DNA from 4 places in the Acidovorax sp. GW835-FHT14G06 genome. Region 2 is predicted to be linked to each of the others. Evidence: predicted binding sites of a transcription regulator. Region 2 holds the regulator's gene; each other region holds the start of a gene.
What was found. Region 2 encodes FNR, which switches genes on or off when oxygen is low (the NO sensors DNR and NnrR bind a similar motif). Its sites were predicted from a motif close to TTGATNNNNATCAA; they were not measured.
Positions count from the first base shown of each region.

Region 1: AC1Q64_RS07145 (oxygen-binding di-iron domain-containing protein) is a predicted target of FNR. The motif match lies at 4,746-4,759, and genes of this name have one in related genera.
Region 3: ubiM (5-demethoxyubiquinol-8 5-hydroxylase UbiM) is a predicted target of FNR. The motif match lies at 6,471-6,484, and genes of this name have one in related genera.
Region 4: cyoA (ubiquinol oxidase subunit II) is a predicted target of FNR. The motif match lies at 3,856-3,869, and genes of this name have one in related genera.

Region 1 covers NZ_JBXAGA010000003.1:416,834-424,733, reverse strand. Annotated here, with positions in the region: gene AC1Q64_RS07165 (cytochrome c biogenesis protein ResB) at 1-539, shown strand, start outside; gene ccsB (c-type cytochrome biogenesis protein CcsB) at 536-1,885, shown strand; gene msrP (protein-methionine-sulfoxide reductase catalytic subunit MsrP) at 2,072-3,076, shown strand; gene msrQ (protein-methionine-sulfoxide reductase heme-binding subunit MsrQ) at 3,138-3,788, shown strand; gene AC1Q64_RS07145 (oxygen-binding di-iron domain-containing protein) at 3,862-4,689, opposite strand; gene lptM (LPS translocon maturation chaperone LptM) at 4,805-5,011, opposite strand; gene cyaY (iron donor protein CyaY) at 5,024-5,353, shown strand; gene AC1Q64_RS07130 (penicillin-binding protein 1A) at 5,407-7,800, opposite strand.
Region 2 covers NZ_JBXAGA010000002.1:311,731-319,630, reverse strand. Annotated here, with positions in the region: gene AC1Q64_RS04030 (cyclic di-GMP phosphodiesterase) at 1-1,230, opposite strand, end outside; gene AC1Q64_RS04025 (sulfite exporter TauE/SafE family protein) at 1,434-2,159, opposite strand; gene hemN (oxygen-independent coproporphyrinogen III oxidase) at 2,165-3,547, opposite strand; gene fnr (fumarate/nitrate reduction transcriptional regulator Fnr) at 3,737-4,459, shown strand; gene AC1Q64_RS04010 (hypothetical protein) at 4,570-4,863, opposite strand; gene AC1Q64_RS04005 (FixH family protein) at 4,921-5,199, opposite strand; gene ccoG (cytochrome c oxidase accessory protein CcoG) at 5,264-6,709, opposite strand; gene ccoP (cytochrome-c oxidase, cbb3-type subunit III) at 6,791-7,705, opposite strand; gene AC1Q64_RS03990 (CcoQ/FixQ family Cbb3-type cytochrome c oxidase assembly chaperone) at 7,730-7,867, opposite strand; gene ccoO (cytochrome-c oxidase, cbb3-type subunit II) at 7,884-7,900, opposite strand, start outside.
Region 3 covers NZ_JBXAGA010000006.1:205,097-212,996, forward strand. Annotated here, with positions in the region: gene AC1Q64_RS12495 (CHASE domain-containing hybrid sensor histidine kinase/response regulator) at 1-2,494, shown strand, start outside; gene AC1Q64_RS12500 (GGDEF domain-containing protein) at 2,594-3,583, shown strand; gene AC1Q64_RS12505 (acetoacetate--CoA ligase) at 3,665-5,728, opposite strand; gene AC1Q64_RS12510 (hypothetical protein) at 5,959-6,390, shown strand; gene ubiM (5-demethoxyubiquinol-8 5-hydroxylase UbiM) at 6,570-7,844, shown strand.
Region 4 covers NZ_JBXAGA010000002.1:68,772-76,671, reverse strand. Annotated here, with positions in the region: gene tolQ (protein TolQ) at 1-643, shown strand, start outside; gene AC1Q64_RS02765 (ExbD/TolR family protein) at 659-1,081, shown strand; gene tolA (cell envelope integrity protein TolA) at 1,113-2,084, shown strand; gene AC1Q64_RS02755 (MFS transporter) at 2,362-3,702, opposite strand; gene cyoA (ubiquinol oxidase subunit II) at 3,962-5,017, shown strand; gene cyoB (cytochrome o ubiquinol oxidase subunit I) at 5,029-7,032, shown strand; gene cyoC (cytochrome o ubiquinol oxidase subunit III) at 7,025-7,660, shown strand; gene cyoD (cytochrome o ubiquinol oxidase subunit IV) at 7,661-7,900, shown strand, end outside.

The sequences.
Region 1 (7,900 bases), on a different contig from region 2:
TGGTCGATGGCAAGCCCACGGGCGGGCTGCAGGCCGTGTCGGACTTCATGGAGGCCAACGTGCCAGAGGCCGAGCGCGCGCGCGCAGGCGAGGTGCTGGTGCGCATTCTGAACGGCACGCTGTTCGAACTGGCCCAGCTGTCGCGCCAACGGGAGGGCCTGCCGCCGTTGCCGCAGGACGAGCAGACCCGGGGCTTCATGACACAGGCAGTGCTCTCGCTCAGCGACGCACAGATTTACCCTGCGCCCATGGCGTTTGAGCTCAAGGACTTCACGCAGGTGCAGGCCAGCGTGTTCCAGGTGGCGCGAGCCCCTGGCAAGAATGTTGTCTATCTGGGCTGCGCCTTGCTGATTCTGGGCGTTTTTGCCATGCTCTACGTGCGCGAGCGGCGCCTGTGGGTCTGGGTGGCGCCGCAGGACGGCCGCACCCACGCCACCATGGCCCTGTCCACCAACCGCAAGACCATGGACGGCGACCAGGAATTTGTCCAGCTCGCACAAAAACTGATCGGGGCATCGCCCCGCGAAGGCACCGCATGAACACCGCGACTTCTTCCTCGACCGTTACCACCATCACCCTGAACGAGGGGTTCTTCTCTCGCCGCAACTGGTTTGACTGGCTGTTTGCCGCCATCGTGGCCGTGGGGGCGTTGTATGCGCTGCAGCGCTACGGCGCCTTCATGGATGTCTATGAAAAAGGCATTTTGCTGGGTGCCATTCCGTGCACGATCTGGTTGTGCTGGTTCTGGCGCCCCTTGCGTGCGCTGATGCTGATCGTGGCTGCGGTGGCGCTGTTGGCCATCGGCCTGTACCAGCAGGACGGGGCAGGCAGCCTGGCGCGGGCAGACACGGTGTTCGGCCTCAAGTATTTCCTGTCGAGCCAGTCCGCCATCCTGTGGATGAGCATGCTGTTCTTCATCAGCACGGCGTTTTACTGGGTGGGCATGTTCTCGCGTGGCGAAGGCAAGACCATGAGCATGCTGGGCTCGCGCATTGCGTGGGTGGCGGTGGCCATGGCGCTCATCGGCACTCTGGTGCGCTGGTACGAAAGCTATCTCATTGGCCCGGACATTGGCCACATCCCGGTCAGCAACCTGTACGAGGTGTTCGTTCTGTTTTGCTGGATGACGGCCGCGTTCTATCTGTACTACGAGCAGCAGTACGACACGCGCGCGCTGGGTGGTTTTGTGATGCTGGTGGTCAGTGCCGCCGTGGGCTTTTTGCTCTGGTACACCGTGGTGCGCGAGGCGCATGAGATCCAGCCGCTGGTCCCTGCGCTCAAGAGCTGGTGGATGAAGCTGCATGTGCCTGCCAACTTCATCGGCTATGGCACGTTTGCCCTGTCTGCCATGGTGGCATTTGCCTTCCTGATCAAGCAGCAGGCCACCGAGACCCGCTGGTACAAGCTGGCGCCGCTGTGGCTGCTGGGCGTGGTGCTGTGTTTTGAACCCATCGTGTTCCGCCAAGGCGCGACGGAGAACGGCGGCAGCTACTGGATGGTGTACTTCGGTATTTCGGCGTTGATCGTGGCAGGCATCCTGCTGGGGCGCAAGCGCATCGCGGCACGCCTGCCGTCGTTCGAGATTCTGGATGACGTGATGTACAAGTCCATCGCGGTGGGCTTTGCGTTCTTCACCATCGCCACGGTGCTGGGTGCGCTGTGGGCGGCCGAGGCCTGGGGTGGCTACTGGAGCTGGGACCCGAAGGAGACTTGGGCGTTGATCGTCTGGCTCAACTACGCGGCCTGGTTGCACATGCGTCTCATGAAGGGCCTGCGCGGTACAGTCTCTGCCTGGTGGGCCTTGGTCGGTCTGGCGGTGACCACATTCGCGTTCCTGGGCGTCAACATGTTCCTGAGCGGCTTGCACAGCTACGGCACGCTGTGATGACATAAGGCCAGCTTGGCGACTCCTTGCGAGATCATCAACAGGCTCTGAGGGCGTGTCGGGCATCGACAGGCGCACAGCAACTATTGCGTCTTCGGTGTAACCTGAGCGGTCTAGGGAACGAATTAACAGTTGTTCTGCTCTATCGCTGCAGCTGTTTTGATCCCACCATGACCGGAGCCCTCCATGCTGATCCCCCCGCGCGATTCGGGTTTTAACCACCCGCACTCCTCCGAAATCACTCCCCGCTCGGTCTATGAAGACCGTCGCCAGATGCTCAAGCTTATGGCGGGCGGTGCCGCAGGTGCCGCGATCGCGGCCTGGGCGGGCCGCGAGGCGCTGGCGCAGCAGGCTGCCGTCGCGCGCCCTGGCAAGCTGGCTCCACTGGCGGGTGCCAAGTCGGCAGTGGCGGGGGCTGTGTCTATGGAGAAGCTCACCGACTACAAAGACGCCAGCACCTACAACAACTTCTACGAGTTTGGCACCGACAAGGCTGACCCTGCTCGCAATGCGCATACCCTCAAGACCACACCGTGGACGGTGGAGGTCGAAGGATTGGTCAAGAAGCCCGGCAAATACGGCATCGAAGACTTGATCAAGCTCAGCGCGCAGGAAGAACGCATCTACCGCTTGCGTTGCGTGGAAGGCTGGTCCATGGTCATCCCCTGGGTGGGATATTCGTTGGCAGAACTGATCAAGCGTGTAGAGCCACAAGGCAGTGCAAAGTACGTCGAGTTCGTCACGCTGGCCGACAAGGCGACCATGCCTTTTGTCGGCTCGCGCGTGCTGGACTGGCCTTACGTGGAAGGCCTGCGCATGGACGAAGCCATGCACCCGCTGACCTTGCTGGCTTTTGGCATGTACGGCGAAGTGCTGCCCAACCAGAACGGCGCGCCGGTGCGTCTGGTGGTGCCATGGAAGTACGGCTTCAAGAGCGCCAAGAGCATTGTGAAGATCCGCTTTGTCGAAAAGGAACCAGGCACGGCGTGGAACAAGGCGGCCCAGCAGGAGTACGGGTTTTATTCGAACGTGAACCCCAATGTGGATCACCCCCGCTGGAGCCAGGCGACCGAGCGGCGCATCGGCGAGGATGGCTTGTTTGCCAAGAAGCGCAAGACGCTGATGTTCAACGGCTACGAAGCCCAGGTCGGCCAGCTCTACGCGGGCATGGACCTCAAGAAGTTCTACTGATCGCCCGGGTCTCGCTGCCACCTTGGGCGGCCTGCGAGACCAAGGTGGTTCTTGAATCGCGATGCGAAAACTATTGCTCCACCCCGTCGCCAAGCCGGTGGTGTTTGTGTTGTGCCTTTTGCCGTTGGCATGGCTGGTCTATGCGGCGGTGGCGAACCAGCTGGGTGCCAACCCTGCGGAGGCATTGATCCGGGCAACCGGTGACTGGACGCTGCGGGCGCTGTGTGTGGTGCTGGCCATCACTCCGCTGCGGGTCATTACCTCCACCCCGCAACTGGCGCGCTATCGGCGCATGTTGGGGTTGTTCGTGTTTTTCTATGGCGTGCTGCACCTGCTGAGTTACAGCTGGTTCGACATGGGTTTCGATATCCCGGACATCCTGCGCGACATTGCCAAGCGGCCATTCATTCTGGTGGGCTCATTGGCCCTGGTGCTGCTGGCCTTGCTGGCCGCCACGTCGTTCAACCGCGCCATCAAGGCCCTGGGCGGCAAACGCTGGCAGGCGTTGCACCGCGCCGTCTATGCGGTGGCCGGGTTGGCCGTTCTGCACTTTTTCTGGATGCGTGCTGGCAAGAACAACTTTGGTGAAGTGGCGGTCTACGCCAGTATCCTCGGCGTGCTACTGGGTTGGCGGCTCTGGCACCGACTTCATAAGCGCGCCGCCGCATCGGCGGGTGCTGCCGCGGGGCGGTCAGCGGTGGGTTCACCCTGATGGGGCTTTGCTATAAAAATAATAGCTGCTAGCGCATGTTTTTGTTGCGCTAGCAGCCGATTTCTTTTGATTTTTAGCCGTTGACTGCCCGCAGCGCGGGACGCATCTGTCGGGTCACAGGGTCGATGTACGCGGTAGGAATCTGGTACGCGCGGTCATCGAACAGGTCAATGCCACACATCAGGTTCTCGATCCAGTCAAAGAAGTCGTTGATGGCTTCCTTGCCCATGATGGGGGCACCGTGCTGCGGCACCAGCATGGCAATGTCGAGTTGCCGGGCCATGCGTGCCCACAGGCGCAGTATCTTGTTGGACACCATGTAGCGGCGGTGGAAACCTTCCATGCGCGGGATGTGCGCCTTGAGGTCGGTCACCGGCACGCGGGCTTCGGCCCCCGACATCATGGACACCCCCAGGTCGCCCGTGAACAGGATGCGGCTGACCGGGTCGTAGAAGTGGAAGTTGCCTTCGGAGTGCATGAAGTGCGCGGGCAGCAGCACCAGTTCATGGCGCCCCAGGGGCAGGTGGCCGCCACCGTCCGGCACGCCGATCACCCGGTTTTCTGTCTTGCCCACCTTGGTGAAGTGCGGCGCAAACCTCTCCCACACACGCGATATCACCAGGTTGGCCTTGGTGCTGGTCATCCAGCGGTCCAGCGAGGCAATGATGTCCGGGTCCGCATGCGAAGCGATCAGGTACGACAGCTTGTGCGGCGGGAAATGTTTGGTCATCCCCATGAACAGTTCGTTGAACGCGAGGTTGCCGCCCGGGTCGATGATGGCGCCGGTGTCATCGTCCACGATCAGGAACTGATTGGCCTGCACGGCCTGTCCATCCTCCTCAATGAGGTCGGTGAACATCAGGCAAGCATGATTTTTGTCGCGGTAGAGTTCCAGGGCCATGGCCATCCTGCGGTGCAATAAAGCGCAGACTGTACGAGTACCCCTAGAGTTTGTGCTTGATGGAAATCAAGCGAAACCGCATTGCCTGGCGATCCTGCGCAGGCGGCTGGGTGTGTCAGCGTGGCTGGGAAGCGGTGGCGGCGGGTGTGGGCGCACTGCTGGCGTCTTTGCCCGGGGTCAGTGTTTGCGGCAGCGTGGCGCGCTGGCTTGCCGCAGGGCCGGTAGGCAGATACAACGGCCCCCGCTGACCGCAGCCGAAGAGGGCCGCCGCACTGGCAGCAAGGACAAGCGTCCTGACTAGAATTTGGGGAGCTTTCAACATGCGCAAATTGTAATGACCGACCTCGAATTCATGGACCACGCCGAACAACTGCTGCTTGCCGTCGAACGCAGCTGTGATCGCATCAACGACACTTCGGATGCCGATGTGGACAGCCAGCGCTCGGGGGGCATGGTGACTTTGACTTTTCCCAACCGCAGCCAGATCGTGATCAACCTGCAAAAGCCGCTGCACGAGGTGTGGATGGCCGCCCGGTCTGGCGGCTATCACTATCGTTTTGATGGCAGCCACTGGCAGGACACCAAGGGCGCTGGCGAATTTTTTGCGTGCCTCACGCGCGATGCGTCGCAACAGTCCGGGATGCCGCTGCAGTTTGCCCCTTAACTTACTCCGCGCTCGCCCAGCTCAAGAGGGCGGCGCTGCGGAGTACGAAGGGCTCAGTTCCGGAACAAATCGAGGATGCGGCTGCGTTCTTCAGAAGGCGGCGGTGCTTGGGGCGTTACTGCGGAGGAGGCAGAACGATCATCTACACCCACGCTTGAGACGCCCGCGTTGCGCGCGTATTCTTCATAGAACCACTCGCCACCCACATTCACTACGCCGGGTGGCACGGTGGGCTCCATCACTGGCACGCCCTTGAGTGCGCGCTCCATGAAGCTGATCCACACCGGCAGGCTGAGGCCCCCGCCGGTTTCCCGACTGCCCAGATTGCGCGGCGTGTCGTACCCGATCCAGGTGACAGCCGCGATGGTGGGCTGGAACCCCGCGAACCACGCGTCCACCGAATCGTTGGTGGTGCCGGTTTTGCCATAAAGATCGGGGCGCTTGAGGGTGGACTGGGCCCTTGCTGCAGTGCCGGTGCGGGTCACCTCCTGCAACAGGCTGCTCATCACAAAGGCGTTGCGCGCGTCGATGGCCCGGGGCTGCTCGTTGAGCGCGGGTGGCGTGATCTCTGAAATGACCCGGCCCTTATGGTCGGTCACCTTCGCGATCAGCCAAGGATTGACGCGGTAGCCCCCGTTGGCAAACACGGAATATGCGGATGCCATTTGCAGGGGCGTGACCGAGCCCGCACCCAGCGCCATGGTCAGGTAGGCCGGGTGCTTTTCAGGGTCGAATCCAAATCGCCCCACCCATTCCTGCGCGGTTTTGGGGCCCACGGCCTGCAGGATCCGGATAGAAATCATATTTTTGGACTTCGCCAAGCCTGTGCGCATAGTCATGGGGCCGTCGTACTTGCCGTCGTAGTTCTTGGGCTCCCACGGCTGACCACCAGTGACACCCGCGTCGAAGAACAGCGGAGCGTCATTGATCACGGTGGCAGGCGTGAAGCCTTTTTCTAGCGCTGCTGAGTAGATGAACGGCTTGAAGCTCGAACCAGGCTGGCGCCATGCCTGCGCTGCGTGGTTGAACTTGTTCTTGTCAAAGTCGAATCCACCCACCAATGCACGGATGGAGCCATTGCGGGGGTCGAGCGCGACAAAGGCGCCTTCTACCTCGGGCAGTTGTGTAATCTCCCAGGAGCCCTTGGGCGTCTTGACCACGCGGATGACGGCACCGCGCCGGATCTTGATATTGGGCGGCGCCTTGTCGCTGAGCCCCGACTGCGCAGGTTTGAGTCCATCGCCGGTGATCTCCAGCGAGTCGCCATTGGCACGAGCGGCCAGGATGCGTTTGGCGGATGCCTCCAGCACCACAGCGGAGAGCACGTCACCGTTGTCGGGGTGGTTGGCAAGCGCGTCGTCAATGGCGTCCTCCACTTCCTGGGCTGCTGTAGGCAACGCCACGAACTTCTCCGGTCCCCGGTACTGCTGGCGCCGCTCGTAATCCATGATCCCGCGCCGCAGCGCAACATAGGCGGCCTCTTGCTCTGCCGCATTGAGGGTGGTGTAAACGTTAAGGCCGCGCGTGTAGGCCTCATTGCCGTATTGCGCGAAGATGAGCTGGCGGGTCATTTCGGCAACGTACTCCGCGTGGATGCGTGTGTTGTCGGGTCCCGTACGGATTTTCAACTCTTCCTTCTTGGCTTGCTCTGCTTGTTGCGCAGTGATGAAGCCGTTTTCCTCCATCCGCTCGATGATGTACTGCTGGCGAGCGCGGGCACGTTTGGGATTGCTGATGGGGTTGTAGGCAGATGGTGCCTTGGGCAAACCCGCAAGCATTGCAGCTTCAGCGATGGAAACGGATTTAAGCGGTTTGCCAAAATAAGCCTCGGAGGCAGCCGCAAAACCATACGCACGATTGCCAAGGAAAATCTGATTCATGTAAATCTCAAGAATCTGATCCTTGCTCAGCAGGTGCTCCAATTTAAAAGTCAGTAAGATTTCGTAAATTTTGCGAGTAAATGTTTTCTCAGATGAAAGATAAACATTACGTGCTACTTGCATGGTGATCGTCGAGGCGCCTTGGCTTTTCACCCGCCCCAAATTGGCAAGGCCCGCACGCAGCACACCTTTGTAGTCCACGCCACCGTGCTGAAAGAAGCGAGAGTCTTCGATCGCCAGCACTGCGTCTTTCATGACTTGCGGAATCTCGTCGATGGGAGTGAGGTTGCGGCGCTCCTCACCAAACTCGCCCAGCAAAGCACCCTCAGCGGAGTACACGCGCAGCGGCAACTTGGGACGGTAGTCCGCCAAGTCTGAAATATCTGGCAGGTTGGGGTAGGCCACTGACAATGCCACTGCGATCGTGAGCGCCAAGCCCATCGCCGCAGCAGCCGCCAGCCCGGTGATCCAGAGCGCGATGCGAACCAACCAGCGAAGCCAACCGGGCCGAGTGCGGGCAGGAGAGGTATCCGATTTGTCGGAGGACTTCGAGGGAGAGGGCGGCATATCGCTCCGATGGGTAAGACCGCCCATTATAAAAATGTCTGCTACAGCGGGGCGAAATCCGATTTCACGCTTGGCAGGACGCCGCCGAAAGGCTTCCTGT
Region 2 (7,900 bases):
CGGTAGCTGTGCGGGCTTGAGGCTGCGCCGTATGCCCAGTTCAGGTACAGTTTCCAAGTCTAGGATCGGTGCCTCGTCCTTGGGAACGCGCGGGTCGTGCACGATGACCTTGGGCCTCAGGGGCCGGGACGAATTGACGGAGGCCACAATGGCGTACCGGTCGTTGACCAACTGCACGATGGAGCCGGGCGGGTACACACCCATCATGCGAATGAAAGCGCCCAGAACCACAGAATCGAACCGCGCCTTGAGCTGGGCAAAGATGACAGAGAGCGCTTCATGCGGCGTGAGCGCCGTCACACCCATGGCCGGATTGCACATCCGGTCGTATTGGTTGACCAGGGCCAGGACCTGACTCATGCGCCCCAGATCAGGCCCCTTCAGACGCTGGGGAAAACCACTGCCGTCACACATCTCATGGTGCCGGGCAACTGCGGTCAGCACCGCGTCGGTAAAACCCATGCGTTTGGCCAAGGCCACGGACTCTGCCACATGGGTCTCGTAGCGTGTGCGCTCCATGGGGATCATGGAGGGCGTCGGCTGGCGCAGGTTGGGTGGCAGCTTGAGTTTGCCGATGTCGTGAATCAGCGCAGCGACGCCCAAATCGTGCAGCTCCTCACTTTTCATGCCCAGGGATCGCCCCAGCAACAGTGAGATCACCATCACATTGATCGGATGCAGACCGTTGCGCTCGCCCACACCTTCGGACAGCAGCCGGATGACGGAGTCACCGTTTTCCAGCAGCTCCGTGACACACCCGGAAACCAAGGCCTCCCCCTTTACCTTGGCCTGGTCCGGATGTTCAGAGACCGTACGCTCCATGGACTGGTATTGCCGGGTAGCCTCTGAGAAACGCTGATTGCAAGCGGACAAGGCCCGGTTTTGCGCTTCCAGCAATTCGCGACGCCGCTGCGCCTCGGGGTCTACGACCACGGTCGCCCCCGGTCCGGGAGCATCCAGGCCATTGGGCGCAGGGGCAGACATTTCGGGCACGCTCCAGGCCGCAGGCACCAGCTCCTGCAGTTCAGGATCGCTCTTTTTGGGGACGTACCGCACCTCAGTCAGCCCGAGCTCACGCAAAGTGGCGATCTGCTCAGACGATGCCACCCGGAAACTGCTGGTCGGGAACGGATGGTGCATCCAGCCCACATCGAGCTGAATGTACATGCCGACACGCAATTGGCTGATGTCGATGAGGATGGATGAGTTCACGTCAGGCGCACGATACATGGCGACATCAATGCCACCAATAGTTACGCAGATTATCACCAGTTCCAGTGACGTGGCGAAGAACCGGCAGGCCGCGCGGCGATCCGGCAACACTTGACTGAAAGCGGGCCTTGCTGGACCACCCCTGTACCCTCGGCAGAAGCATCTTCCAGCTTCCACCCACCGTGCGGTTGGGGTGATGTGGACGAGTCAGCGCCGCGCGCTCAGCGGCACCAGAGCGACGGCTTGTAAATGAGATCCATCCACAATGCCCAGGCGGCAACCCCGCACAGCATGGCACCTGCGGCCCGCGTGCCCCACTGCCCCCTCGCTAGATTCAGGCGGTTGCGAAGGCTGCTCCAAGCCCAAGGGCCGCCCACCAGCCACACCCCGCTGCCCAGGGCAAACAGAGCCATGGTGAGGGCGCCCTCCAGCGCTCCGCCACTGAGCGCCGCAACCAACAAGGCCGAGTAGAGCAGTCCACAAGGCATCAGGGCCCACAAGACTCCAGCCACCATCACTCCGCCCGGAGCCCCGACCAGCGGGCGAACACGCGCCCACACGGAGCGGCCAGCCTGCTCCACCCAGGCAGGCTGGCGCGACTGCACCATCATCATGAGCCCCCAGGCCATCACCGCCACATGCATGAGTGTCCAGGCGGGGCGCAGCGCCGTGGTCTGCTGGGTGAGCCATGCCAGACTGTCCATGGCCAAGGCTGCCATTGCACCGACGCCGGCATACCCCACAAGGCGTCCCGCATGAAAGGCCATGGTCCGCTGCAGCGTACCGCCACGCGGCGCCCAACGCACCACCTGCTCTGCACCCCCGTCCGACTGTGGCATGCCGCCCTGCCCCACCAATGCCCCGCAGGGCGCGGAGCACATAGCCAGGCAGTGGGACCCACCGGCGAGCCCCATGAGCAAAGCAGTCCAGCCAACCGTTGCAAGCATAGGTGTCAGATGATGCGCGAAAACCGGGCGCGGTTGCGGTCAGCCTGCAGATAACGGTCAAAAACCATGGCGATACCGCGCACGAAGAACCACCCGGTGGCGGTCACTTCAATGCCCTCAGGCCCCACCCGTACCAACCCCTGCTCCTGCATACCCTCCAGCTGCGCCAACTCTGCTGCGAAGTACTGACGGAAATCGATCAACCACGCCTGCTCCATCGGCTCGAACAGCAGCTCGCCCTGGCACATCAGGGCCATGATGGCCGCGCGGCGCACCAGGTCGTCGCGGGTCAGGGCCAGCCCGCGGACCACAGGCAGCCGCCCTTGGTCCAGGAAGTCGTAGTACTCGTCCAGCGTCTTGGAGTTCTGGCTGTAAGTCGCCCCTACCCGGCCGATGGCCGATACGCCCAGTCCAATCAGGTCGCAGTCTGGCTGCGTGCTGTAGCCCTGGAAGTTGCGGTGCAAGCGTCCCTGGCGCTTGGCCACAGCCAGTGCGTCGGTAGGCAGAGCAAAGTGGTCCATGCCCACATAGACATACCCAGCGTCCATGAACGCATCGAGTGAGCGCGAGAGCATGGACAGCTTGCTCGCGCCTGTGGGCAATTCGGCGGAGATGATGCGACGCTGTGGTTTGAAACGCTCCGGCAAGTGTGCATAGGCATACAACGCAATGCGGTCAGGCCGCAGCTGCGCCACCTGCGCCAGCGTGCGGTCAAAAGACTCTGGCGTCTGGCGCGGCAGGCCGTAGATCAGGTCCACGTTCACCGAATCAAAGCCCAGCGAGCGGGCGGACTCCACCAGCGCAAAAACCTGCTCTGCAGGCTGAATGCGGTGCACAGCCTTTTGCACTTCGGCATCAAAGTCCTGCACGCCAAAACTCAGGCGGTTAAAACCCAATTCAGCCAGGAGCGCCAGACGCTCGGAGTTGACCGTGCGCGGATCCACTTCGATCGAGTATTCGCCCCCGGGCGCCAGCGTGAAGCTGCGCTTGAGCATGGCCATCAGCTCCCGCAAGCCCGCATCTGAGAGGAAGGTGGGCGTGCCACCGCCCAGGTGCAATTGACTCACCACCTGTCCTACGCCACAGTGCGCGGTGTGCAGGTCGATCTCGCGGCTCAGGTAGCGCAAGTAGACCTCGGCGCGGTCATGGTGTTTGGTGATGATCTTGTTGCAGGCGCAGTAGTAGCACAGGGATTCGCAAAACGGGATGTGCACGTACAGGGACAGCGGCATGGCCTTGGCCAGCGTGCCCGAACGGCGCTGTTGCAGCGCCAGCACATAATCTTCCTGACCGAAGGCCTCCACAAATCGGTCAGCCGTTGGATAGGACGTATAACGGGGCCCTGGCACGTCAAAGCGGCGCAGAAGATCTGGCGAAACAGCAGTCATGGGGAAATTTCCTTGCGTACACCTTGACTGTGCCGTAGGCTCCGGGACATGTCCTTGACCTGCATCAAGTGAACCAACAAGCGATACGGCGACAATTTGATGAAGGTCAGCCGCTCGCCCGCGCCCTGTATTCAGGTTCGTGTACGGCAAGCACGATATGCTCGACCAACAACCCAAGTCCATGTGCCTATGAACCCGCTCACCATCAAAGTCGCCTGCTCCAACTGCAACCTCCGCGAGCTGTGCATGCCCGTGGGCTTGAACGAAGAGCAGCTCCAGCGCATTGACGAGGTGGTTGCCGTCCGTCGCAAAGTCAAACGCGGAGGCACGCTGTTTCGCAATGGCGAGTCCTTCACGTCCCTGTATGCCATCCGCACCGGGTTCTTCAAGACCTGCGTGGCCACGGAAGACGGTCGCGACCAGGTCACGGGCTTTCAGATGGCGGGCGAGATCATCGGGCTCGACGGCATCGTCAATGACCACCATACCTGTGATGCGGTGGCACTTGAAGACGCCGAAGTGTGTGTCATGCCCTTCGACCGCATTGAAGAGCTGTCACGCGAAGTCACAGCCCTGCAGCACCACGTGCACAAAATCATGAGTCGCGAGATCGTGCGCGAGCACGGCGTGATGTTGCTGCTGGGCAGCATGCGTGCCGAGGAACGCCTGGCCGCCTTTTTGCTGAACCTGGTGCAGCGCCTGCATGCACGGGGCTTCTCGCAGTCGGAACTGGTGTTGCGCATGACGCGCGAAGAAATCGGCAGCTACCTCGGCCTCAAACTCGAAACGGTCAGCCGGACCTTCTCCAAGTTTGTGGAAGAAGGGATCGTGGAAGTCAAACAGCGCCATGTGCGCATTCTCGACACCGATGCCCTGCGACGCATTGTGAACAGCCAGCAGACCTGCCACTGACGACACTGACACTGAGCCACTTCCACGCAGAGGGTCGGTTCCGCACAAAGTACAACCATCTCTTGCGAAACGGCATGCATTGCATGCCCAGACAAGCAGGCGAAAAGGGCTCAGGGGCAGGACGATGTCTTGCGGCAATCGTCGGGGCGCTCCCCATCGGGCACCGGGCACCGGTTGACCTCGAACGGAGACATGGACAGCAGTGTCGTCAATGCGCTCGTGGCCATGGTGATGGCCCAAAACACAAAAAATGCGAGGGTGTACACCCCTTGCCGTGACAGCGCCAGGGGCTGGCCGAACCAGTGCAGGTCCTGGGGGTACACCATGGCAAAAACCAGCATCTCCAGCACGCCCGCCATCAAGAAGGCGGGCCATGCAATCCACATCAGGCGTTGCGTCCACATATCGGTTCTGTCTCCTGGTGCTGCCTGGGGTCGCTGGGGGCAGCGACCGGCGGGTTGTCAGCGTGGTTGGTCTTGCACGGGGGTGGCCGCATGGTTGCGGGCCTTGAGTGCCGGTGCCAGGCTTTTCTCCGGCGCCACCAAGGTCTTGTTGATCTCAATGCCCTGTCGGTAGTAATCCTCGGCCACCACCGGGTCAGGCCGAGAAATCGCCAGCCACAGCGTCACAAAGCCAGCCACGATCACGATGGCAGGCCCGGCAATCACCAGCCACACATGGCCGAACTTCCACCAGGGCACGGGAACTGCCGGTGTCGCGATGGCAGGGTTTGAAGACATGGTGCTCTACTCCTCAACAATATCGGTCAAAGTGCGGCCCTGAAAGGCCCCACCGGGATGCCGCTCAACGCGGCACAAGAAACACGGATTTTTCCGTCACATGGGCAGCTGCCCCTACGGCCTGCACGTCAAACTGAACCGCATGCGAGCCCGACGTGGCGGAACCGTACGGAATCTGCAAACGCACGGCCACCCAGCGCGACTCTGCTGCGCCAATGTCCACTTCGGCCTCGGAGGCCACCTCCAGCCCCTCCAGTCCACGCGCACTGATGCGGTAGCGCTGTTCGCCCTCCGTGGCATTCATGATCTGCAGCCGATAAATATTCTCCAGTTTGCCCCCCGCCACAATGCGCGAGAGCGCGGCCCGGTCACGCACGACATCCACCTTCAGCGGCGTGCGCACCACCAGGCTGGCCAGCATGGCAACGCACAGTGCTACCAGCACGGCGGTGTAGATCAGCACACGGGGACGCAACACGCGACGCAGCATCTGGGACTGCGTCCAGCGCTTGGCCACGCCGTTCTGGGTGGAATAGCGGATCAGACCACGCGGGTACTGCATCTTGTCCATCACCGTATTGCAGGCGTCCACACACAACCCGCAACCAATGCATTCATATTGCAAACCCTTGCGGATATCGATGCCCACAGGACAGACCTGCACACACAGCGAACAGTCAATGCAGTCGCCCAGCCCCTGGGCCTTGTAGTCAATGTTCTTCTTGCGCGGGCCGCGCTGCTCGCCACGCTCAGGGTCGTAGGTGACGATCAGCGTGTCTTTGTCAAACATCGCGCTCTGAAAGCGCGCATAGGGGCACATGTATTTGCAGACCTGCTCGCGCATGAAGCCTGCGTTGCCGTAGGTGGCAAAACCGTAGAAAAGCACCCAGAAAATCTGCCAGCCACCCTCAAACGCCAGCAGCTCGCTGCCTAATTCACGGATGGGCACGAAGTACCCTACGAAGGTGAAGCCGGTCCACAGGGCCACGGCAATCCATACCACCTGCTTGAGAAACTTTTTACGGATCTTCTCGAACGTCCAGGGACCGTTGTCCAGACGGAGGCGGGCACTGCGATCGCCTTCGATCTTGTGCTCGATCCACATGAACATTTCGGTGTACACCGTCTGCGGGCAGGCAAAGCCACACCACAGGCGCCCCGCCACGGCGGTGAACAGGAACAGCGACAGCGCCGAAATGATCAGAAGGCCGGTGAGGTAGATGAAATCCTGCGGATACAGCACCAGACCAAAGATGTAGAACCTGCGGGCCCCCAGATCAAACAGCACCATCTGGCGCTGGCCCCATTCAAACCACGGCAGCCCATAAAACACCAGCTGTGTCAGAAACACCATGCCCCAGCGCCAGCGCGCAAACAAGCCGCTGATGGAGCGCGGGTAGATTTTCTTTTGCGCTTCGTACAGCGAGATGATCTCGCCCGCAGAAGAGGCATCGGCGGCGACTGGCGTGATCGGAATGACCTTGCGAGCAGGCTCGCTGGGTGTACTCATGGTGTCGCTTTATGAACGGATAAGGGGCGCGCTTTGAAAAGAAAACCCGGGCAGTGCTTCAAACATCGCCCGGCGGACATGTCAACGTGCAGCCACCTGCTTGTTCGACAAACCCCACACATAGGCAGAGAGTACGCCGATCTGCGCCTCGGTCAACTTCTCGGCCTGTGCTGGCATCTGGTTGACCTTGCCGTTGTTGATCATGGCCGTGATGGCGGCCTCGCCCCAGCCATGCAGCCAGATATCGTCGGTCAGGTTGGGCGCACCCAGAGCCTGGTTGCCCTTGCCATCCATGCCGTGGCAGGCCGCGCATGCCGCAAACTTGGGCTTGCCCAGGGACGCACGCAGCGAGTCATGCGGGCTGCCCGACAGGCTCAGTACATAGTGCGACAAGTTGCGCACATCTTCTGGAGTGCCCACGGCTGCTGCCATGGGGGGCATATTGCCAATGCGGCCCTTCTCCAGCGTCTCGCGGATCTTCTCGGGTGTGCCGCCATGGAGCCAGTCGCTGTCCGTCAGGTTCGGGAAGCCCTTGCTGCCGCGTGCATCCGAGCCGTGGCACTGCGCGCAGTTGTTCATGAACAAGCGCTCGCCAATGGCATGGGCCTGCGGGTCCTTGGCCACGTCTTCGGGCTTCATGGATGCAAAGCGGGCGTACAGCGGCTCCAACTCCGTCTTGGCCTTGGCCATTTCGGCTTCGTACTCGCCCTTTTGCGTCCAGTTGAGCTTGCCAGTGAAGCTGCCCAGACCTGGGTAGGCAGCCAGGTAGCCCAGGCCAAAGATGATGGTGATGACGAACAGCCACACCCACCAGCGCGGCAGGGGGTTGTTCATTTCGACCAGGTCCTCGTCCCAGACGTGGCCGGTGGTGTTGTCGGAGGTGGCAACCACCTTCTTGCGGCCTGCCATCCAAAGCAGGATGCCGCAGGCGATGATGCCGACCAGGGTCAGCGTGGTCACAAAGACCGACCAGAAATTGCTGGTGAAGTCACTCATGGGGTGTTCTCGTTCTGGTGGAGGTCAATCTGTCTCGAAAGGCAGCTGGGCTGCCTCGTCGAACCGGGCCTTGTTGCGGCCGCGGTAGGCCCAGACCCAGATGCCAATGAAGCAGGCCATCGATGCCAGGGTGGCGACGATGCGCATGGTGGTGATGTCCATGGGATATCTCCTTTGCTTACTTGAGCGCACGGC
Region 3 (7,900 bases), on a different contig from region 2:
CGAGGCTGAACGGCTAGGTTTTGAAAGCCGTGAATGGACCTACGTACACAAGGACGGGCACCATCTGCCTGTTCAACTGTCAGTCAACACGGTCCGGGACACGCAGGGTGGAATTATTGGGTATCTCGGTATCGCGCAGGACATGACGGAGCACCACCTGCAAGAGCAAAGTTTGCGCCACGCGAAGGCCGAAGCAGAAGCGGCGAGTGCCGCCAAGAGCATATTTCTGGCCAACATGAGCCATGAAATCCGGACTCCCATGAACGCCGTGCTCGGCGTGTCCCACTTGCTGGCAGACACCCCTTTGAACGATGACCAGCGCCAACTCCTGGCCAAGATGCAAATTGCCAGCAGATCCTTGATGGGCATCATCAATGATGTGCTGGATATATCGAAGATTGAAGCTGGGGAAATGACCACAGAGTCAGTCGTATTCAGCCCTGCCGAATTGCTGACGGAATTGTTTCAGCTTTACTCGCCCCAAGCTTCTAACAAGGGTGTGAGCATCGAACTGAAAGGCGTGAATGTATTGCCCGCAGCTTTGCTGGGAGATCCAACGCGTCTGCGGCAAGTGCTGTCCAATCTTCTGAGCAATGCCATCAAATTCACCTCCCAAGGCAGCGTGTCGCTGCGGGTCGCACGGGAACAGAATCCGGGCAATGCCGACCCGCATGTCTGGCTGGAATTTTCGGTGGTGGATACCGGTGAAGGTATTTCTGAAACGGCACTGAAGGGCCTCTTCACCCCGTTTGCGCAGGCCGATGCGTCCACCACACGGCGGTTTGGTGGAACGGGGCTGGGGCTGTCCATCGTCAAACGCTTGTGCGAACTCATGGGGGGAAAAGTCGGTGCGCACAGCACGGTGGGCGCCGGCAGTACGTTCCGGGTGCGGCTGCCGTTCGCCGTCGCCGATGAAGAGGACCTGTCCGGGCAATCAGTATCCAGCCAAAGACGCTTGAGCATATTCATCGTTGACGACAACGAGCTCGACAGAGTGAATCTGGTGCAAATGGGTGAGGCTTTTGGCTGGCGTACTACAGCGCTGAACTCTGGTACCGAATTGGTTCACCGAATGCAGGAACTGGCGGACGCGCACCAACCGCTGCCGGATGCGTTGGTCGTGGACTGGAAGATGCCGGGTTTGGACGGTATACAGGCATTGATCATGCTCACGGAGCGCATAGGCAACAAGGACTTGCCGGCCACGCTGGTCGTATCTGCCCAAGAAAGAGATCATGTTGCCAGCCACGACCCCACGGGGGTGGTAAACCGCATCCTGACTAAGCCAGTGAATCCATCTTCCCTGTTCAATGCCATCAACGCCAGTGTGGCGGAACGCACGGGGCGGCAAGATCATGTCGTGCAGTTCACCCGACTGGAGGCCATACAAGGCCAATGGCTGCAAGGCATGCGCATTCTGCTGGTGGACGACAGCGACATCAATCTGGAAGTGGCCAGCCAGATGCTCAAGAAAGAAGGCGCAACCGTGGAAGTCTGCGTCAACGGCCATGATGCCTTACTGGCTCTCACTGCCATGAAGGGCAGCGGCACCAGTTTTGATGCCGTTCTGATGGACATCCAAATGCCTGTCATGGATGGCTACGAAGCAACGAGACGTGCGCGCCACCAACTCGGCTTGATCAAGCTGCCCATCATTGCGTTGACAGCCGGGGCACTGACCGAGGAACGGCGCCGCGCAGAGGCTGCTGGCATGGACGCGTTTCTGACCAAGCCACTGGACCCCGCGCTGTTGGTGCGCACTGTGCACGCGCAGGTAACCAGAGCGCGCGGGACTACTGCAGCCGTTGCACTCGCCGAACCGGCGGGCTACCAGTCCACATCGGTCCACTGGCCCGACATTGAGGGCATTCGCGCCGAGGATGCAAAACGCTTGATGCAAGGCGACGTTGGGCTGTTCACCAACTTGCTTCAACGCTTTTTGCGCGACTACAGCGACGGTTTTCCTCCAACGACCGACAGCGCCAACACGCAGGAACATGACGCTTTGGTCTCTCGTGTGCACAAGCTGCGAGGCTCCTCTGGCATGTTGGGTGCCACCAGGCTGCATGCAATTGCGTCCCAGCTGGAAACTTTGCTGCGCGAGGGAGACGGACATCAAGCCGCTGACGCTGACGAGACCACGGACGCTGCGGCCTTGCTCGCTTCGCTGAACGATGCGCTCAGACAACTGAGCGCTGCGGCTGAAGTAGCACTTGCGAGTGATGCAAGGCCTCCCACAGCACCGGGCAATGTCAGCGGCGCGGAACGCACTGCGAACCATGTGTCGGAATCCACGCTGCAAGCGGTACAAGATCTGAGACGGCTTCTTGACCGGCAGGACTTGGCGGCGATCAAAAACTTTGAGAATCTCGCCCCAGACTTGCTTTCTCTCATGGGTCCGCAAGCCATGGAGTCTCTGAGCCATGCCGTTCACTCGCTGGACTTTGCAGCTGCCGCCTGCACGCTATCGAACGTATTGACCGACGAGGCCTAGTGCTTTTGTGCCTGAGACACAATCTGCGCCACGGGCTTGCTGCGCTCGACACCACACGATGTCGGCAAGACATGCGCTCTGCGAAAGAGACTACCAACCATGCCCAATTTGATTGACCCGACCAGCGCCAATATTTTGATCGTCGATGACGACATTACGGTGATCCAGGTGCTGGCCAAGACACTGACTGCCATCGGCCGTGTGCGCTACGCACTCAATGGTGCTGACGCTCTTCGGCTGGCCCTGCAGGAGCCGCCAGATGTCATCTTGCTGGACGCCGACATGCCGGGCATGTCGGGCTTTGAAGTGCTGAGTGCTATGCGCTTACAACCGTCGCTTGAACAAGTGCCCACCATTTTCATCACCAGCCACAATAGCGAAGAGATGGAAGAAAAAGGGCTGGCCAGCGGAGCGGCGGATTTCATCGGAAAGCCATTTCGGCCCGCCATAGTGGCTGCGCGGGTAAAAACCCAGTTGCGGCTGAAGCTGGCAGTAGACCGTCTGCGCACACTCTCTGCCATCGACGCGCTAACTGGGATTGCCAACCGTCGCACGCTGGATGAAGCGCTGATGATGGAATGCAAGCGCACCCAGCGCAGCCATACACCGCTGTCCGTGCTGATGCTGGACGTGGACCATTTCAAATGTTTTAACGACACCTACGGGCACGGTGCAGGAGACGATGCGCTGATTGGCATCGCTCGTGCCATGCGTGCCTGTACAAATCGCCCTGCAGACCTTCCTGCCCGTTACGGTGGAGAAGAGTTTGCGTTGATTCTGCCGGATACCGATGGCGCCGGGGCAATGACCGTCGCGAGTTCACTGATGGCGAATGTGGCACGGCTCAAAATCCCGCACACGGCTTCGGGGACAGGATTTCTTACCGTCTCTATCGGTGTCGGTTGCTTTGACAAGGAGTCAGCCCGCTGGGCAGACTGCCGTGAAGGCTTGCGGGACGTTTCCGCAAGCAGCCCCTCTGCATGTGCAAGCGCTCTATTGACCACCGCCGATCAGGCACTGTATGCCGCCAAGTCAAACGGCCGCGCCAACGCCGTGCTCAAACGGTTTGACGGGTTCATGCCCGAATAGCCCCACCGCTGACGGCCCGCCCAGCGTTGGCGCTGCAGGCATTCTGCGCTCCGGTTGCAAGGGGCCACCGGTTCGGCGTGGCTATGCAACCTTGCGCTCTGCAGCAAACGCCACATACCAGTCCAGGCACCCCGGGTTCGCCATGGCGTCCTTGTTGACCACCTTGTCGATGGGCTGGCCCAGCAGCAGTTTCTTGATGGGCAGCTCCTGCTTCTTGCCGCTCAGGGTGCGTGGCACCTCCGCCACCACAAAGATGTCGTCGGGCACAAAACGCGGGCTCAGGGCCGTGCGCACCGCGCCGTTGATGCGCGCGCGCAGGGCCTCGTCCAGCACGTTGCCGGGGCGCAGCACCACAAACAGCGGCATGTAGCTTTCGCGGCCCAGGTACTCCAGGTCCACCACCAGACTGTCGAGCACTTCGGGCAAGGATTCGACAGCGCTGTAGATCTCGCTCGTGCCCATGCGCAGGCCGTGACGGTTGATGGTGGCGTCGCTGCGGCCGTAGATCACGCAGCCGCCGTTGGCGCCGATCTTGAGCCAGTCACCATGGCGCCACACCGCGCCCATGCCCGCGGGGCCATCGCCACCGCCGGGCTGGCGGCCATGGCCTGCGGGATACATGTCGAAGTAGCTCGACAGGTAGCGGCTGCCGTCCTTGTCACCCCACAGGTAGAGCGGCATCGATGGAATCGGCTGCGCGCAGACCAGCTCGCCCACCGCGTCCTGCACAGGGCGGCCCTCGGCATCCCATGACTCCACGGCCGCGCCCAGCATGCGGCACTGCATCTCGCCCGGCACCTGGGGCATCTCGCGGTGGCCGCCGATGAAGGCACCGCAAAAGTCGGTGCCGCCCGAGATGTTGTTCCACCAGATATCGGATGTGCCCAGCGCTTCGAACTGCGCCGTACCCCACTGCTGCACCTCGGGCGACAGCGGTGAGCCGGTGGTGCCCAGCGCGCGGATGCGCGTGAGGTCGCCATAGTCGGCCAGCGTGATACCCGCCTTCATGCAGTTGGCAAAAAACGCCGCGCCCGCGCCGAAGAAGGTCACGCCCGTCTCGGCGGCAAAGCGCCACAGCACGCCCCAGTCGGGGTGGTCCTTGCTGCCGCCGGGGTTGCCGTCGTAGATCACGCAGGTGGTGCCCGACAGCAGGCCCGAGAGCTGCGCGTTCCACATCACCCAGCCCGTGGAGCTGTACCAGTGGTAGCGCTCGCCAAAGCTGTTGGGCTCGTAGCTGCAGCCGATGTCGTTGTGCAGCACTTTGAGCTGCAGCGCCACCAGCACCGTGCCGCCGTGGCCGTGCACGATGGGCTTGGGCAAACCGGTGGTGCCGCTGGAATAGACGATCCACAGGGGGTGGTCAAACGGCAGCCACATCGGCTCGAAGGCAGCCGTTTCTGCATCGTTTTGGGCGGTAGCGCTAGTCCAATCTGTCCAGTCTGCTATAGAAATAGAAGCATCCAGATTGCCCAGCAGCACGGCATGCTGCACGCTGGGCAGGGCCTCGCGCAGCTCGGCGAGCACGGGGCGGCGGTCGTGGTCGCGGCCGCCGTAGCTCACGCCATCCACGCCGATCAGCACCTTGGGTTCGATCTGGCGGAAGCGGTCGAGCACCGCATGCGTACCCATGTCGGGCGCGCAGATGCTCCACACGCCGCCGATGCTCACCGTGGCCAGGAAGGCGATCATGGCCTCGGGCACGTTGGGCAGGTAGGCGGCCACGCGGTCGCCGGGCTGGACGCCCTGGGCCTTGAGGTGCAGCGCGAGCGACGCGACCTGGCGCCGCAACTCGGGCCAGCTCAGCTCGCGGTGGTGACCTTTTTCATTGCGGCTGATGATGGCGGGCAGGCCTGCGGCGTGGGCCGCATCCACATGCCTCAGCGCCTGGCGCGCGTAGTTGACCTGGGCGCCGGGAAACCATTGCGCGCCGGGCATGGTGTTCTTGGCCAGCACGGCCGTGTGGGGGGTGGGCGACTCCAGTTGGAAGTAGTCCCACACGCTTTGCCAGAAGGCATCGAGCTCGGTGGTGGACCAGCGCCACAGTGCGTCGTAGCTGTCGAACTGCAGGCCACGGGCGTCGCGCAGCCAGTTCTGGTACAGGCGGATCTGGGGAATGAAAGGCGGGGTGTTTTGTTTTGTCTCCATGGCGACGCAGCGTACCAGCGCGCTGCGGCATTGACCATGCTGCGCGGTCTCCGAATTGACATGCCAAAACCGGGCCTGCGGGTGCTGCGCGGCCGGGAGCGGCGACCCCACCAGCGGGATACCTATACTTTGCGCATGGTTTGGCGGGCACATGCCCCTGGGCCGTTTCTGGGCGCCTGTGCGCCAGTTGTTGCCGAAATTTCCCCCGGGGGCCCTGGCCCGTCGCTCTGATGCAAATGCTCCTTTCCGCCTGGCCCGCCGTGGCCCTGTTGTTGCCCGTGCTGTGGCTGGTGTCGGTCATCGTGTTCCTGGCCAAGGGCAACCGGCGGGCGTTTGCACAGCTGATGGCCCTGCTGGCCTGCTTTCTGATCGGCGCGCTGCTGATGGAGTTCTTCACCTTCATGGGCGCCCTCATGGCCCGCTCGGGCAGCCAGCACGCCACGCCTACGCTGGGTACCGGCACGCGCCAGTTGCTGGAGACCATTGCCAACCCGCGCTCCGTCACCGCGCCGCCGCTGTCGCTGGCGGCCTTTGCGGCGTACAGCATCGCTGCAGGCTACCTGTGGCTGCTGGTCACCTGGGTACTGCACCTGCGCGGTAAAAAGGCGGGCCCGGCCAGGAAGAAGTCCACCAAAACCCCGCGCAAGGCGGCCAAGGACTGACATATGGGTGTTTTAGCCACCAAGCGCTAGAACCATATGCACAAGCAGCTATCGATTGGATAGCATCGCCACACCATGGCTTGACGCAGGGCAAAGCCCGCCAAAGCCCGCCCGCCCACAATGGCGCGCTGCCTCCCCACGCCGGGGCGGGCGCCTTGTCACCTTGCATCCCTCCCGCCATGACCACCCACCACAGCGACGTGCTCATCGTCGGCGCAGGCCCGGCGGGCCTGTCGCTGGCCATCTCCCTGGCGCAGGCCGGGTTCACCACCACCGTGGTGGAACAGCAGAGCGACAGCGTGCTGGCCGCGCCTGCGCCCGACGGCCGCGAGATCGCGCTGACGCACCCCAGCCGGTCCACGCTGCAACGCCTTGGCTCCTGGGCCCGGCTGGCCGATCATGAGGTGGGCACCATCAGCGAAGCCCAGGTACACGACGGTCCGCTGGGTCAGCACAGCGCGCTGCAGCTGAACACTCCGCAGACCCCGGGGGGTGCAGCGCCCGGCGCCCTGGGCTTTATCGTGCCCAACCATGCGCTGCGGCGCACCGCCTATGCCGTGGCGGCCCGCACGCCGGGGGTTCACCTTGTCACCAGCACCCAGGTCACCCGCGTGGCCACGCTGCCCGGCCATGCCGAGCTGGACTGCGTGCCCACCGCACCCGGCAACAACGCCACGCCCCAGCGCCTGACCGCCCCGCTGCTGGTGGCCGCCGACAGCCGCTTTTCGGCCACGCGCCGCCAGCTGGGCATGGGCGCGCAGATGACCGACTTTGGCCGCACCGTCATCGTCTGCCGCATGCGCCACACATTGCCCCACGGCAACGTGGCCCACGAGTGTTTTGGCTACGACCGCACACTGGCCGTGCTGCCCCTGCCGGACGACCCCCAAGAGGGGCATGCGCTGTGCTCGGTGGTGGTCACCGCGGGTGCGGCCGATGCGGCGGCGCTGATAGCCAAAGGCCCCGAGGCCTTTGCCGCCCAGGTGCAGGCCCAGTTCAACGACCGGCTGGGCCCCATGGCGCTGGTGGGCGAACGCCACGCCTACCCGCTGGTGGCCGTGTATGCGCAGCGTTTTGCGGGCCACCGCTGCGCGCTGCTGGGCGACGCTGCCGTGGGCATGCACCCGGTCACGGCCCATGGCTACAACCTGGGCCTGGCCGGCGTGGAGCGGCTCACCGCCGCGCTGGTCAGCGCACGCCAGCGAGGGCTGGACATTGGCAGCGCCGACGCACTCACCCCCTACGCCCAGGGCCACCACCGCCACGCCTGGCCCATCTACCAGGGCACCAACGCCATCGTGCGCCTGTACACCGACGCCCGCCCGGTACCCCGCCTGCTGCGGCAACTGGTGCTGCAGGGCGCGCGGCGCCTGCCACCGCTGCAGGCGGCCATCGTGGGGCAGCTGACGGGCAAGGCACCCCAATGGATGCGCGCACTGACGCTCAGGCCGTAGCCAACCTCTGCAACGGGCGCGCCCCACGCCAGCGCCACCGTGGAGCTGGCTTTGCC
Region 4 (7,900 bases), 240 kb from region 2:
GCTGCTGCTGGGCGTGTCGGTGGCTAGCTGGGCCGCCATCTTCCGCAAGCTGTTTGCCTTGAAGCGCGTGAAGACTCTGAACGAAGACTTCGAGCGCGAGTTCTGGTCGGGCACCAGCCTGAACGACCTGTACGCCGCCGCCGCGCAAAACGCCAAGCAGGCGGGACCCATGGAGCGCATTTTTGCCAGCGGCATGCGTGAGTACCAGAAACTGCGCGAGCGCCGGATCACCGACCCGGGCACCTTGCTGGACGGCGCGCGCCGCGCCATGCGTGCGAGCTTCCAGCGTGAGATGGATGTGGTCGAGTCGAGCCTTTCGTTCCTGGCCTCGGTCGGCTCCGTATCGCCGTACGTGGGTCTGTTCGGCACCGTGTGGGGCATCATGCACGCCTTCACCGGCTTTGCAGGCATGGAACAGGTCACGCTCGCCACCGTGGCCCCTGGCATTGCCGAGGCGCTGGTCGCCACCGCCATCGGCCTGTTCTCGGCCATCCCGGCCGTGATCGCCTACAACCGCTTTGCGCGCGACATTGACCGCGTGGCCACACACCAGGAGACCTTCATCGAAGAGTTCTCCAACATCCTGCAGCGCAACCTGGGCGCCCAGCCTGCGCCTACGGGCCACACGGCCTCCGGCCACTGATCCGGGAGGCACCCCATGCCCGCCATGGCATCTCGCGGCCGAGGCCGCCGCACCATCAACGAGATCAACATGGTCCCGTTCATCGACGTCATGCTGGTGCTGCTCATCATCTTCATGGTGACGGCGCCCATGCTCACGCCCGGCGTTGTTGATGTGCCCAGCGTGGGCAAGAGCAAGAACATGCCCAAGGTGGTGGCCCAGGTCATCGTCAACAAGGACGGCACGCTGCAGTTCAAAACCCCCGAAGCCACGCGCAGCCTGAACCAGCGCGAGATCGGCGACGCCGCCAGCCGCTGGCAAAAGAGCCAAGGGCCCGAGAGTGCCGTAGTCATCAGCGCCGACAAAGGCGTGCAGTACGAAACCGTGGTGAAGGCGATGGATGCCCTGCAGAAAGCAGGCGTGCAACGCGTAGGCCTGTCGGTCAAGCAAGGCGGTTGAACCGAACCCGCCCGGCACCGCTCAGACGCCCATGCACGCCCACTCCGACCGCGACCAGTTTGCCCCGCCCCGCCCACCGGCACGCCTGCGCGCCATCACGCTGGCGGTGCTGGTGCATGCGGTGCTGATCGGCGCGTTGACCTGGGGTGTGAACTGGAAGAACACGGCCGACCAGCCCGCAGTGGAGGCCGAGCTGTGGGCCGCCGTGCCCACACAGGCCGCGCCGCGCGCCGTGGAGCCCCCACCGCCCCCGCCACCGCCTCCGGTACAGCAAGTCACCCCTCCCCCGCCCCCCGCGCCCCCTGTGCGTGCTGCCGAGCCGCCCGACACACGCGAGGCGGACATCGCCATAGAGCGCGAGAAAAAGCGCCTGGAGCAGGAAAAGAAAGCCCGCGAGCAACAGCAGCTGCGCGAAAAGCGCGAGCGTGAGCGCAAGGAAGAAGAACGCCGCGACCGCCTGGAGCAGGAGAAAAAAGAGCGTCTGCAAAAAGAACGCGACAAAGAAAAGGAACAGCGCGAAAAGCAGCTGGCCGAGCAGAAAAAGGCTGAGCAGGACAAGCAGAAGAAGCTGGCCGAAGACAAACGCAAGGCCGACGAGGCCGCCAAGCGCAAGGCAGAAACCGAGGCCAAGCAACTGGCTGAACAGCGTGAGGCCAACCTGCGCCGCATCCAGGGCATGGCCGGGGCCACAGGGGGCGAGAACGCCACGGGCACTGCGCAGCGCAGCGCGGGCCCCTCGGGCAGCTACGGCGGCAAGGTGGCGGCCAAGGTCAAACCCAACATCGTGTACCCGGACGCGATCTCGGGCAACCCGCGCGCCGAGGTCGAAGTGCGGCTGTCGCCCGACGGCACCATCGTGGGCAAGCGCCTGGTGCAGTCCAGCGGCAACAAGGCCTGGGACGACGCGGTGCTGCGGGCCCTGGACAAGACCGAGACGCTGCCGCGCGATGTGGACGGTCGCGTGCCACCCTCCCTCACCATCGGCTTCAGGCCTCAAGACTGAGCTGGACTCCGAGCCCCGGCAAGGGCTTGCCCTGCTGCGGTGGGCCCTTGCCTCGTTGCTGATGCGCTCAGGGAGTCCACGCAGCAGCGGCGTTTACCGCCTGCGCCTGAAGCCTCGTGGCAGTTTGCCCTGACACGCTGGACTGGGCCGTGCCCTGCGAACTCCCAAAAGCAAAGCGCCCGGCAGAACCGGGCGCCCTTTTTAGAGTTATACGACTGTAGCGCTAGTGGAATATGCGCCGCAAGCTATACATTCAATAGCAAATCGAAAACATCAATCAGCGGTCGCGACGCTCCATGCGACGGTTCAGGTTCAGCGCGCCCAGCGTGCAGGCCACGCCCGACAGCAGGTACACCGTCACCGCCAGCAGGCCAAACTGCGACGACAGATACAGGGCCACCAGCGGTGCGAAGGCTGCGCCAATGATCCAGGCCAGGTCGGCTGACAGGGCGGCGCCGGTGTAGCGGTACTGCGGCGAGAAATTGGCCGTGACCGTGCCCGATGCCTGGCCATACGACAGGCCCAGCAGCACGAAGCCCAGCAGCAGGAACATGGTGCTGCCCACTTCGCCAGTGTTGAGCAGTACGGGCGCCATGAAGCTGAACACGCCAATCAGCACGGCCATGCCGCCCAGCAGCTTGCGGCGACCCAGGTGGTCTGACAGCCAGCCCGACACCATGATGGCGCCCGCCGCGAGGAACGCGCCGACGATCTGCACGCCCAGGATCTGGGTAACGGGCTGGTCGGAGTACAGCGTGATCCACGACAGCGGAAACACCGTGACCAGGTGGAACAGTGCAAAGCTGGCCAGCGCCGCAAAAGCGCCCAGCAGCACGTTGCTGCCTTCGTCACGCATGACGCGGCTCACAGGTACGGGCTGCAGCTCGCGGTCCTTGAGCAGTTCGGAGTACGACTGCCCCACCACCAGGCGCAGGCGCGCAAACAGGGCCACCACGTTCACGGCAAAAGCCACAAAAAACGGATAACGCCAGCCCCAGGCCAGAAACTCTTGCACTGTGAGGCTGCTGTACAGGTAGGCAAACAGGCCCGCAGCCAGCACAAAGCCCAGTGGCGCGCCCAACTGGCCAATCATGGCGTACCAGCCACGGCGCTCCTTGGGAGCCGACATGGCCAGCAGCGAAGGCAGGCCGTCCCACGAGCCACCGAGCGCGAGCCCCTGACCCACTCGCAGGATCAGCAGGGCCACGATGGCTGCGGTGCCCACATCCTTGTAGCCAGGCAAAAACGCCATGCCCACCGTGCAGACGCCCAGCACGAACAGCGCAATGGTCAGCTTGGTGCCCCGCCCCCAGCGCCGCTGGATGGCCATGGAGATGGCGGTGCCCACCGGGCGAACCACGAAGGCGACGGCCAGCAGCGCGAACGCCATCAGTGTGCCGTCCAGACGGGACAGGAAGGGAAAAAGGAAGGACGGGAAGACAAGAACGCAGGCGATCCCGAAAACGAAGAAGTCGAAATACTCGGACGAGCGCCCGATGATCACGCCCACAGCGATTTCGCTGGGGGTGACGTCTTCATGCGTATCAGCCCGCGAGAGAGAGGCGGCACTTTCTTGAAAACCGGCCGCAGGGTAAGTGGCAGTGGCGGGGCTGCTCATGAACATGGCTCCTTGACGTTGTTAGCTAACTAAGACCACTCCGTTCTACACGCAACGCTGGCAGGCCACAAGTGCGGTTTCACTATGCCGGCTGCAGGAAATGTCCTTCAAAGCCCCAATTGCACCAATTTGGTGCAATTTCCATCCGTGCGTTTGACCTTGGACAAAATGTCCAATCGACAAAAAAGCTAGCGCTAGTACATTCGCACACATCCCGTTATCCGCGTTTACCCTGAAACGCATTGATCGCGCAATACACATGCTCAAACTTCCCCAACTTCGTGGGCCCACCTGGCTGCTCGCTCTGGCAGCCCTGGGCAGCTTGGCAGGCTGCAGCAAGGCTGTCGTGCTCAACCCTGCCGGTGACGTCGCTGCCCAGCAGGGCCAGATGGTCATCACCGCCACGCTGCTGATGCTGATCATCATCGTGCCCGTGATCGCGCTCACCCTGCTGTTTGCCTGGAAATACCGCCAGGGCAACACCGAGGCCGAGTACGACCCGGAATGGCACCACTCCACCACGCTGGAACTGGTGATCTGGACCGTGCCCTTGCTGATCATCATCGCCCTGGGCGCCATCACCTGGATCGGCACCCACAAGCTCGACCCCTACCGCCCCCTGGACCGCATCGACGCACAGCGCGCCGTCCCCGCCGACGTGAAGCCGCTCGAAGTGCAGGTGGTGGCCATGGACTGGAAATGGCTGTTCTTCTACCCCGAGCAAGGCATCGCCACCGTGAATGAAGTGGCAGCGCCGGTGGACCGCCCCATCCTGTTCAAGCTGACGGCCACGTCCACCATGAACGCGTTTTATGTGCCAGACCTTGCCGGCATGATCTACGCCATGCCCGGCATGCAGACCGAGTTGAACGCGGTGATCAACAGGCCCGGCGTGTTCAAGGGCATGTCTTCGCACTACAGCGGCGCAGGCTTCTCGGGCATGACGTTCAAGTTCCATGGCCTGAGCAACGATGAATTTGCGCAGTGGGTGCAAAAAGCCAAGACCGAAGGCAAGCCCTTGGACAAGGGCACCTACCTGAACCTGGTCAAGCCCAGCGAACGCGATCCGGTACAGCGCTTTGCCTCGGTGGAAGAAGGCCTGTATGACAAGGTGCTGAACCGCTGCGTCGAAGACGGAAAGATGTGCATGCACCACATGATGGCCGTTGACGCCCTGGGTGGCGACGCCTACGTGCGCGCTGCAGGGCTGAACCTGCCCCAGGACGTCTGCACCGTGCAAAACGCCTCTCAGGTTGTGGCAGCACTCGAAACCCGCAACGCACCGGCACCAACGTCTGGCGCCAGCATCCGTTAATGAGCACTCCTATGTCCTCCGAAACCGTATCTCCTGCCCATTGGGCGCTGGGCCGCCTCAGCTGGGACGCCGTGCCGATGGCGCACGAGCCCATCGTGCTGGCCACTTTTATTGCCGTGGTGCTTGGCGGCCTGGTCGTCGTGGCCGGCATCACCAAGTTCCGCCTGTGGGGCCCTCTGTGGCGCGACTGGATCTGCAGCATTGACCACAAACGCATCGGCATCATGTACATGATCCTGGGCTTGGTGATGCTGCTGCGTGGCTTTGCCGACGCTGTGATGATGCGCCTGCAGCAGGCCATGGCCTTTGGCGACAACATGGGTTACCTGCCGCCGCACCACTACGACCAGATCTTCACCGCACACGGCGTGATCATGATCTTCTTCGTGGCGATGCCGCTGGTCACGGGGCTGATGAACTACCTCGTGCCCCTGCAGATCGGGGCGCGCGACGTGTCCTTCCCGTTCCTGAACAACTTCAGCTTCTGGATGACCACGGCGGGCGCCGTGCTGGTGATGGTGTCGCTGTTCCTGGGCGAGTTCTCCACCTCCGGCTGGCTGGCACTGTCCAACCTGGGGGCGCAGAGCCCGAGTACGGGTCTGGATTACTACATCTGGGCACTGCAGATTGCCGGGGTGGGCACCACGCTCTCGGGTATCAACCTGATCGTGACCATCATCAAGATGCGCGCACCGGGCATGAGCCTGATGAAGATGCCCGTGTTCACCTGGACTGCCTTGTGCACCAACGCGCTGATCGTTGCGTCGTTCCCCGTGCTCACGGCCGCACTGGTGCTGATGTCGCTGGACCGCTATGTCGGCACCAACTTCTTCACCAATGAGCTGGGTGGCAACCCCATGCTGTACGTGAACCTGATCTGGATCTGGGGCCACCCTGAGGTGTACATCCTGGTGCTGCCTGCCTTCGGTGTGTTCTCCGAAGTGGTCGCCACCTTCAGCAAGAAGCGTCTGTTCGGCTACACCTCCATGGTGTACGCCACGGTGTGTATCACCATCCTGTCGTACCTGGTGTGGCTGCATCACTTCTTCACCATGGGTTCGGGTGCCAGCGTGAACACCTTCTTCGGTATCACGACCATGATCATCTCGATCCCCACGGGCGCGAAGATATTCAACTGGCTGTTCACCATGTACAAGGGCCGCATCCGCTTTGAGCTGCCCATGATGTGGACCGTGGCGTTCATGGTCACGTTCGCCATCGGCGGCATGACCGGCGTGCTGCTGGCCGTGCCCCCGGCCGACTTCGTGCTGCACAACAGCCTGTTCCTCATCGCCCACTTCCACAACGTGATCATCGGCGGCGTGGTGTTTGCCATGTTTGCCGGCATCAACTACTGGTACCCCAAGGCGTTTGGCTACAAGCTCGACCGCACCTGGGGCGTGCGCTCCTTCTGGCTGTGGCTGGTGGGCTTCTGGGTGGCGTTCACGCCGCTGTATGTGCTAGGCCTGATGGGCGTCACCCGCCGTGCCAACCACTTCGAAGACCAGTCACTTCAGATCTGGTTCGTGATCGCTGCCATCGGCGCGGCCATGATTGCCGCAGGCATTGGTTGCTTCCTGATCCAGCTGGTGGTCAGCTTCCTGAAGCGCGACCAACTGCGCGACTGGACGGGCGACCCCTGGGACGGCCGCACGCTGGAGTGGGCTACCTCGTCGCCTCCACCCAACTACAACTTTGCCTTCACCCCCGTGGTGCACGAGATCGACGCGTGGTGGGACATGAAGAAGCACGGATACAAGCGTCCTCTGGCGGGCTTCCAGCCCATCCACATGCCGGCCAACACTGGCGCTGGCGTGGTGATCTCGGGGCTGTCGCTGGTGTTCGGCTTTGCACTGATCTGGCACATGTGGCTGCTGGCGGGCGTCTCGTTTGCGGCCGTCGTTCTGGCCGCCATCATCCACACGTTCAACTACAAGCGTGACTTCTACATCCCGGCATCCGAGGTGATCTCCACCGAAGAAGCCCGCACACTCCAACTGGCCCGCCATGTCTGATATCCGCATCCACGCTGGCGCCGCAGCAGGCGCCCTGGCCCCGCGCGAGTACCACCTCGCGCACGAGCCCCATCCTGAAAACGGCACGGCCCTGGGTTTCTGGCTGTACCTGATGAGCGACTGTCTCATCTTTGCAGCGCTGTTCGCCACCTACGGCGTGCTGGGTCGCAGCTATGCCGCAGGCCCCACCGGTGCGCAGTTGTTCGACCTGACCCTGGTGGCCATCAACACCGCCTTCCTGCTGCTGTCGTCCATCACCTTCGGTTTTGCCATGCTGCGCAAGCAGCTGGGCGATGTGCGCGGCACGCTGCTGTGGCTGGCGGTAACCGGCGTGTTTGGCCTGTGCTTTCTGGGGCTGGAGCTGTATGAGTTCTCGCACCTGCTGCACGAAGGCGCTGGCCCGCAGCGCAGTGCCTTCCTGTCGGCATTCTTCACGCTGGTGGGCACCCACGGCCTGCACGTCACCTTCGGCCTGATCTGGCTGGTGGTGCTGATGGTCCAGATTGGCAAGCATGGCCTGATCCCCGAGAACAACCGCCGCCTGATGTGCCTGTCCATGTTCTGGCACTTCCTGGACGTGGTCTGGATCGGCGTTTTCACCTTTGTGTACCTGATGGGGGTGCTGTAAATGAGCGCACAACACGCAACACAAGCGCACGATGCGCATGGTCATGACGATCACCACCACGACGCAGGCCCGCACAGCACGTTCTCGGGCTACATGACGGGGTTTGTGCTGTCCATCATCCTCACAGCCATTCCCTTCTGGCTGGTGATGGCCAAGGTGATCGCGGACCGCAACACGGCCGTGCTGGTGCTGGGCGGCTTCGCCGTGATCCAGATCCTGGTACACATGGTGTTCTTCCTG